One region of the uncultured Enterovirga sp. genome, then DNA from elsewhere that is predicted to be linked to it. Evidence: riboswitches for the same ligand, from Rfam matches in the RefSeq annotation. Region 1 holds a riboswitch; the other holds the start of a gene.
What was found. A riboswitch is a leader RNA that binds a small molecule or an ion and turns the genes downstream of it on or off. The one in region 1 is predicted to bind cobalamin.
Positions count from the first base shown of each region.

Region 2: it holds a riboswitch for cobalamin, as region 1 does, so the genes downstream of both, ACFE87_RS03690 (TonB-dependent receptor plug domain-containing protein) here and cobW (cobalamin biosynthesis protein CobW) in region 1, are expected to answer to the same signal.

Region 1 is NZ_CAXTAZ010000034.1:25,103-28,501, reverse strand. Features, by position in the region: gene ACFE87_RS16305 (SDR family oxidoreductase) at 13-1,074, shown strand; gene cobW (cobalamin biosynthesis protein CobW) at 1,082-2,104, opposite strand; cobalamin riboswitch at 2,217-2,411, opposite strand; gene ACFE87_RS16295 (AAA family ATPase) at 2,446-3,399, opposite strand, start outside.
Region 2 is NZ_CAXTAZ010000004.1:80,607-84,005, reverse strand. Features, by position in the region: gene cobS (adenosylcobinamide-GDP ribazoletransferase) at 1-533, shown strand, start outside; gene ACFE87_RS03695 (tyrosine phosphatase family protein) at 530-1,057, shown strand; cobalamin riboswitch at 1,131-1,327, shown strand; gene ACFE87_RS03690 (TonB-dependent receptor plug domain-containing protein) at 1,356-3,326, shown strand.

The DNA.
Region 1 (3,399 bases):
TTGGAGCAGGTGATGGCCGGGACAGCATTGGTCGTGGGAGCGAGCGGCATCGTCGGCAGCGCGACGGCGCGGCGGCTGCTCGACGAGGGCTGGCGGGTTCACGGCCTATCCCGGCGGCCGACTGAACAGGCCGGCGTAGAGCCAATCTCCGCCGACCTGCAGGACGCGGCCGGCACCACCCGGGCGCTGGCCGACGTGAGACCCGACGCCGTCTTCATCACGACCTGGCTGCGCCAGCACAGCGAGGCGGAGAATATCCGGGTCAATTCCGCGATGGTTCGCAACCTGCTGGACGGGCTGCGCGGCGGCGGCAGCACGCGCCATGTCGCGCTCGTGACCGGACTGAAGCATTATCTCGGGCCCTTCGAGGCCTATGGCAAAGGCGCCCTCCCCCAGACCCCGTTCCGCGAGGACCAGGGCCGGCTCGACATCGAGAATTTCTACTACGCCCAGGAGGACGAGGTCTTTGCAGCCGCCGCCCGCGACGGCTTCGGCTGGAGCGTCCACCGCCCGCATACCGTCATCGGCATGGCGGTCGGGAATGCCATGAACATGGGCACGACGCTCGCGGTCTACGCCACCCTCTGTCGCGAGACGGGCCGACCCTTCCGGTTTCCCGGGTCGCCGGCGCAGTGGAATGGCCTGACCGACATGACCGACGCCCGGCTGCTCGCGCGTCACCTGCTCTGGGCGGCGACCAAGCCGGCCGCCCGGAACGAGGCCTTCAACGTCGTGAACGGCGACGTCTTCCGCTGGAGCTGGATGTGGGGCCGGATCGCCGATTGGTTCGGGCTGGGGCCGGCGCCCTTCGACGGCACGATCCAGCCGCTCGAGGGGCAGATGGCGGACGATGGCCCGGTCTGGCGCCGCGTCGCGGAGCGCGAGGGCCTCGCCGAACCCGACCTCGCCCGCCTCGCATCGGCCTGGCATACGGATGCCGATCTCGGACGCCCGATCGAGGTGGTGACCGACATGAGCAAGAGCCGCCGCCTCGGTTTCGCGGCCTACCAGCCGACCGACGACGCCTTCTTCGATCTGTTCACGCAGCTCCGAGCGGACAGGCTGATCCCCTAACGCGCGGCTACCCGGCGAGCGCCGCCTCGACGGCGGCGCGGTCCATCTCCTTCAGCCCGATCACGACGAGCGCCGGCCTCGAGGCGACCGCGCCAGGCCGGGCGAAGGCGAGTTCGACCCGCTGTCCGACGCCCTGCACGGCGAGGGCAGCCTGCTTGCCGTCCACGGCAGCGTAGCCCTTGACGCGCAGGACGCCCGGGACCTCGAGTGCGGCCTGGACGCGACGGCGGACAGCCTCGAGATCCGGGGCCGAGGCGGGCGCGAGGACGAAGCTGTCGAAATCGTCGTGGTCGTGCTCCTCCTCGGCATCGTGGTGGCCGGCCCGGGGGCCCTGGTCGTCCTCCGCCGCGGCCGCGAGCCCGATCAGGACCGACGGCGAGAGGTCGGCCTCGCGCGACCGGACGATGCGGACCCCCGGACGGATGTCGCGCGCGAGATCGGCCTCGATCGCGGCCAGCGTCTCGGGCGAGACGAGGTCCGCCTTTGAGAGGACGACGAGGTCGGCGCAGCGGAGCTGGTCCTCGAAGACCTCCTCGACCGGATCGTCATGAGTCCGGGCCGGGTCGTGCGGAACTTCGTCGGTGTGGAGCGCAACCCGCCCTTCCGCAAAGGCGGTCGCATCGACGACCGTGACGACCCCGTCGACGGTCGCGCGGGTGCGTACGCTCGGCCAGTCGAACGCCTTTAGGAGCGGCTGTGGCAGGGCGAGGCCGGAGGTCTCGATCACGATCGCATCGAGCGGCCGGTCGCGGCCGAGAAGCAGGTCCATGGTCGGGATGAAGTCGTCCGCCACCGTGCAGCAGATGCAGCCGTTGGTGAGTTCGACGATGTCGCCCGGCCGGCAGGCGCCTGCGGCGCAATCCTCGATCAGCGATCCGTCGAAGCCGATATCGCCGAACTCGTTGACGATCACGGCGATGCGCCGGCCATTCGCGCGCTCCAGGAGCGAGCGGACGAGCGTCGTCTTTCCGGCTCCCAGGAAGCCGGTGAGTACGGTCACGGGAACACGGGGCGAGAGGGGAGCTGACATGGAAAACCTCGGGAGGACTGGTGTGGTGGCACGTCACCCCCGAGCACGTCTCGCCGCCACCGCCGAAGCGGAACGGTTTGGCCTCGCCGGATCACCCCGCCCGGCGCGCTCGCGTGTGACCACGGCTGACGGCAGGTCTCCTGCCTCGCGACTTCGACGCCCCCGCCGCCTTCCCGGGACCGAGATCCCAGTGGCCGTCATGGCGGGTGGCTCGCCGCTTACAGTTGCCGGGGCAGCCGCGGCCTCGGGCGAACCCCACCGCGTTCCCTGTTAGGCCCCGAAGGGCACCGTCGCGGCCGAAATAGGGGAGGCCGCAACGTCGAGTCAAACGCGTCGCGCCCTCAGCGAAGCGTGCCGAGGCGCTCGGCGAGGTTCGCTTTCAGCGTCCGGCTCCGGTCGTCGAGCTCGGCCTCCGGAACAGCCCCGAGGATCGCCGCGGCCTCGCGCAAGGCCGCCAGCGGGTCTTGCGAGGAGTCGGCGAGGAGGACGAGGCTACCGGCGAGCGCGAGGCGGGGCGGCACGGCCTCTCCCGCCGCGAGGACGCGGCGGATCTCCACGACCTCGCGGCGTGACGCCAGGACAAGGTCGGTCAGCTTGAAGCTGCCGGCGATCATGGCGCGCGTCTCGAGCGCGAGGACGAGTGTCGTGCGGGCGGTGAGATGCCCGCCCGCAGCGATCGTGCGAAGGAGAGAGATGCCCTCCTCCATGATCCGCAGCCCCTCCGGACCATCCCGGCCCAGCGCACAGAAGGCGCCCTGCTTCACGAGCGCGGCCGCGAGCTGCCCCCGGAATTGGTCCGTCGCCGGCCGGAGATCAACGAGGCGGCGGAGCACCTTGACCTGTTCGTCATAGGTCTCGAGCGCGCCGTCGAAATCCTGAATCTGACCCTGCAGGAGAGCGAGGGCTCCGAGAAGCTGCTCGAGACCCATCACCGGTCTCACCGCAGCAGCGTCGATGCCGGCCAGAATGCGGGCGATCCCGATGGCCTCCCGGAAGAGCGCGATGCCGACCTGCATCTCGCCCGTGTCGCCGCGGACTTCGCCGAGGTCGCGCAGGGCGAAGACGAGATCGTGCTGCGCCTCCGCATTCCCGGGCTGCCGCGACGCGAGGGTCCGGCTCAGCGTCAGGCGCTCCTCGAAGAGCCGTGCCGCCTCCGCAGCGTCGGCGGTCGCGCGCTTGACGCCGCCGACGAGCGACAGCCCGACCGTGACCGAGCGGAGGTAGCGCAGGTCGAGCGGGCTCTGGGCGGCGAGCGCCCGGAAGATCGCGAGATTCTCGGAATAGGCCGCGAGGGC
Region 2 (3,399 bases), on a different contig from region 1:
TCACCGGCGCGCTGCACGAGGACGGGCTCGCCGACACATTCGACGGGTTCGGCGGCAGGAGCCGCGAGGCGCGGCTCGCCATCATGAAGGACCCGCACCTCGGCGTGTTCGGGGCGCTGGCGCTGGCCGTGACGCTCGCCCTCAAGGTCGCGGCCCTCGTCGCCCTTGCGCCGCCCCTCGCAGCCGCGGCGCTGGTCGCCGGCGCCGCCGCATCGCGGTTCGGCGCCGTCCTCGTCATGTGGCGAACCGGCTATGCCGGCGACCGCCATGCCGCCAAGGTGCTGCACGGCTCCGGCCGTCCGAACGCCCGCGAAGTCGGCGTCGCGCTGGTTCTCGCCGCCCTCCCCCTCCTTCTGCTCGATCTCGCGACCGCTGCCTGCGCCCTTATGGGGGCGGCCCTCTTCGGTCTCGTCCTTGCCTGGCGAGCCTGCCGCGGCGTCGGCGGCCATACGGGCGACGTGCTCGGGGCCGTGATCGCCGTGTCGGAGGCCGGCTTCCTGCTCGGCGCGGCGGCGGCCTTCGGGCGGCCGTGACCCGGATCGTCGTCTGCCCGACGGAGCATGCCGTCCGCTCCTGCGAGGCATTCCGGCCCTCGCACGCGGTCAGCCTCGCCGCCCCGGGCGGAGCCGTTCCGGACCTCGCCTGCGAAAACCGGCTCGTCCTCCTCTTCAACGACATCGCGGAGCCGAGGCCGGGGCTCGCCGCCCCATGCCGGGACGACATTGCGGCCCTCCTCGCCTTCGGCGCGTCCTGGACCGGGGCCGCGCCGCTCCTCGTGCATTGCCAGGTCGGGATCAGCCGCTCCACAGCGACCGCCTTCATCCTCGCCTGCCAGCGCGAGCCGGACCGCACGGAGATCGCGGTCGCCGAGGTCCTCCGGGCGGCCTCGCCCTGCGCCACGCCGAACCCGCTCATGGTCGCGCTCGCGGACGACCTCCTCGGCCGGGCCGGCCGCATGGTCGACGCCGTGCGCCGCATCGGACGTGGCGCGGATTACCGCTCCTACGAGCGCTTCGAGCTTCGCCTCGCCGCACGGGGCCCGTCGACCCCGGTGTGACCCGGAAGCCGCATGCGGGCGCGAGCGCCGGACGGCAGGCCGGCAGCGCTTGCGCCCGGCGCATCCCTCATGGTCAGGTCGACGCGCTTTCGGTGCCCCGATTCCGGGGTGAAACGGGAATGCGGTGAGGATCTCGGATCCGATGCCGCGGCTGCCCCCGCAACTGTAGGCGGAGAGTCTCGCTCCGACATGCCACTGGCTCAGGCCGGGAAGGCGGAACGGGACGACGATCCGCGAGCCAGGAGACCGGCCGAAAGCGTCACCAGACCCCGCGGCGGTGGGCCGCGAAGGAGTTGTCATGACGCTTTTGCGACCCGGCGCTCTCGCGCCCGTTCTCCTATGCCTGCTCGCCAGTGTCTCGGCGCGGGCACAATCCGCCCCGGTCGAGCTTCCCGACATCGTCGTCACGGCCGACCGGCAGCCCGAGCCGATCGCGCGCTCCGGGAGCGCGATCTCGGTCGTGACCCGCGACGAAATCCAGCGCTTCAACCCGACGTCCTTCGTGGACGCGCTGCGCAGCGTGCCGGGCCTCGACATCACCGAGACGGGCGGTCCGGGCGCGACCACCTCCGTGCGGCTCCGGGGCGCGAATACCGGGCAGACGCTGGTGCTGATCGACGGCATCCGGGTGAACGATTCCGTGCCGGCGAGCGGTGATTTCGACTTCGCGAACCTGCTCCCGTCCGCGATCGACCGGATCGAGGTCCTGCGCGGGCCGCAGAGCGCGCTCTACGGTTCGGACGCGATCGGCGGCGTCATCAACATCATCACGAAGTCCGGCGGCGGCGAACCTCGCTTCGAGGCCCGGACCGAGGCCGGCAGCTACGGTACGCTGAACACGAGCGCGACCGCCTTCGGCTCGGCGGGTCCCTGGTCCTACGCCTTCTCCGGAGGCGGCCAGAAGAGCGCCGGCTTCTCGCGCTACGGCTTCCGCATCGGCCAGCTCGAGCGGCGGTTCGGCGGCTTCGAGCCCGACGGTTTTTCACGTTGGGGCGGCTATGGCCGGCTCGGCTATGATGCGGGCGAAGGCGTGAAGCTCGAGTTCGGAATCTTGTCCTCGAAGACCACTTCGGAGCTCGACGCCGCCTCCTCGACCCTGCCCCGCCTGACCCAGGCCACCGGCCCGACGCGCATCTTCCCCGACACCCCGGGCGAGGCCGAGCGGCGGTTCACGCAGGTCTTCGCCCGCGGCACGGCCGAACAGGGACCGCTGACCCACAGCCTGACCGTCTTCGCCAACCAGACCGACCGCTACTTCCGCGAGACGAGCTACCGCACGAACGTCCTGCGGCAGAATACGACGACGACCAACACCGACTTCTTCAGCGACCGTCTCGGCGCCGAATACCAGGGCACCCTGAAGCTCGACGCGTTCGGGTCGCTGATTTTCGGCGGCAAGTTCGAGACGGAGCGGGGCCGCACCTTCTCGCAAACCCTCTCGCCGGTGCCGCGGCCGCGCTTCGGCACCTTCGACGGCGAGCAGAACACGCGCGCCCTCTTCGCGCTCTACAGCCTGCCTGTCGGGGAGCGCATCATCCTGACCGTCGGCGGCCGCCACGACGAGGTCGGCCAGCGCGACTTCGATACCTGGCGGGCCACCGGCGCCTATCTGATCCCGGAGACCGGGACGAAGCTTCGGGCGAGCGGCGGCACGGGCGCGAAAGCCCCGACGCTGTTCCAGCTCTTCTCGCCGCAGAACGGCAATCCCGCCCTGTCTCCCGAGACCAGCATCGGCTGGGACGCCGGCGTGGACCAGACCGTCCTGGACGGACTCGCCAAGGTCTCGGCGACGGTGTTCGGCAACAGGTTCCAGGACCTGATCGAGTTCGACTCGGTCACCCAGCGCTATTTCAACACCTCGCGGGCGAAATCCTCCGGGGTCGAGATCGAGGCGTCGCTGACGCTGGTGCCGGACTGGGTGCGGATCTCCGGCGCCTATACGAACCTCAACGCCAAGGACGAGCGGACCGACCGCACCCTGCAGCGACGGCCGGATCATGTCGGCCGGATCTCGGTCGCGCTCACGCCGCTCGACGGGTGGCTGGTCGAGCCCCGGGTGACCATCGTGTCGCGCCGCTTCAGCGGCTCGAACGAGACCCAGCGGCTGCCGCGCTACGCCCGGCTCGACCTCTATAGCGAGTACAAGATCGACGAGACCTGGCGCGTCTTCGGCCGGATCGAGAACCTCACCGACACCCGCTACCAGGAGGTCCTGAACTACGGCACCACCGGCCGCGCCGCCTATGCCGGGCTCGGCGCCACGTGGTAGCCAGGGCGATGGCGTTCAGCCCCCTCCACCATGCCGCCGGCTTCGCCGGACGGCATGGTCCCCCTCCCCCAGA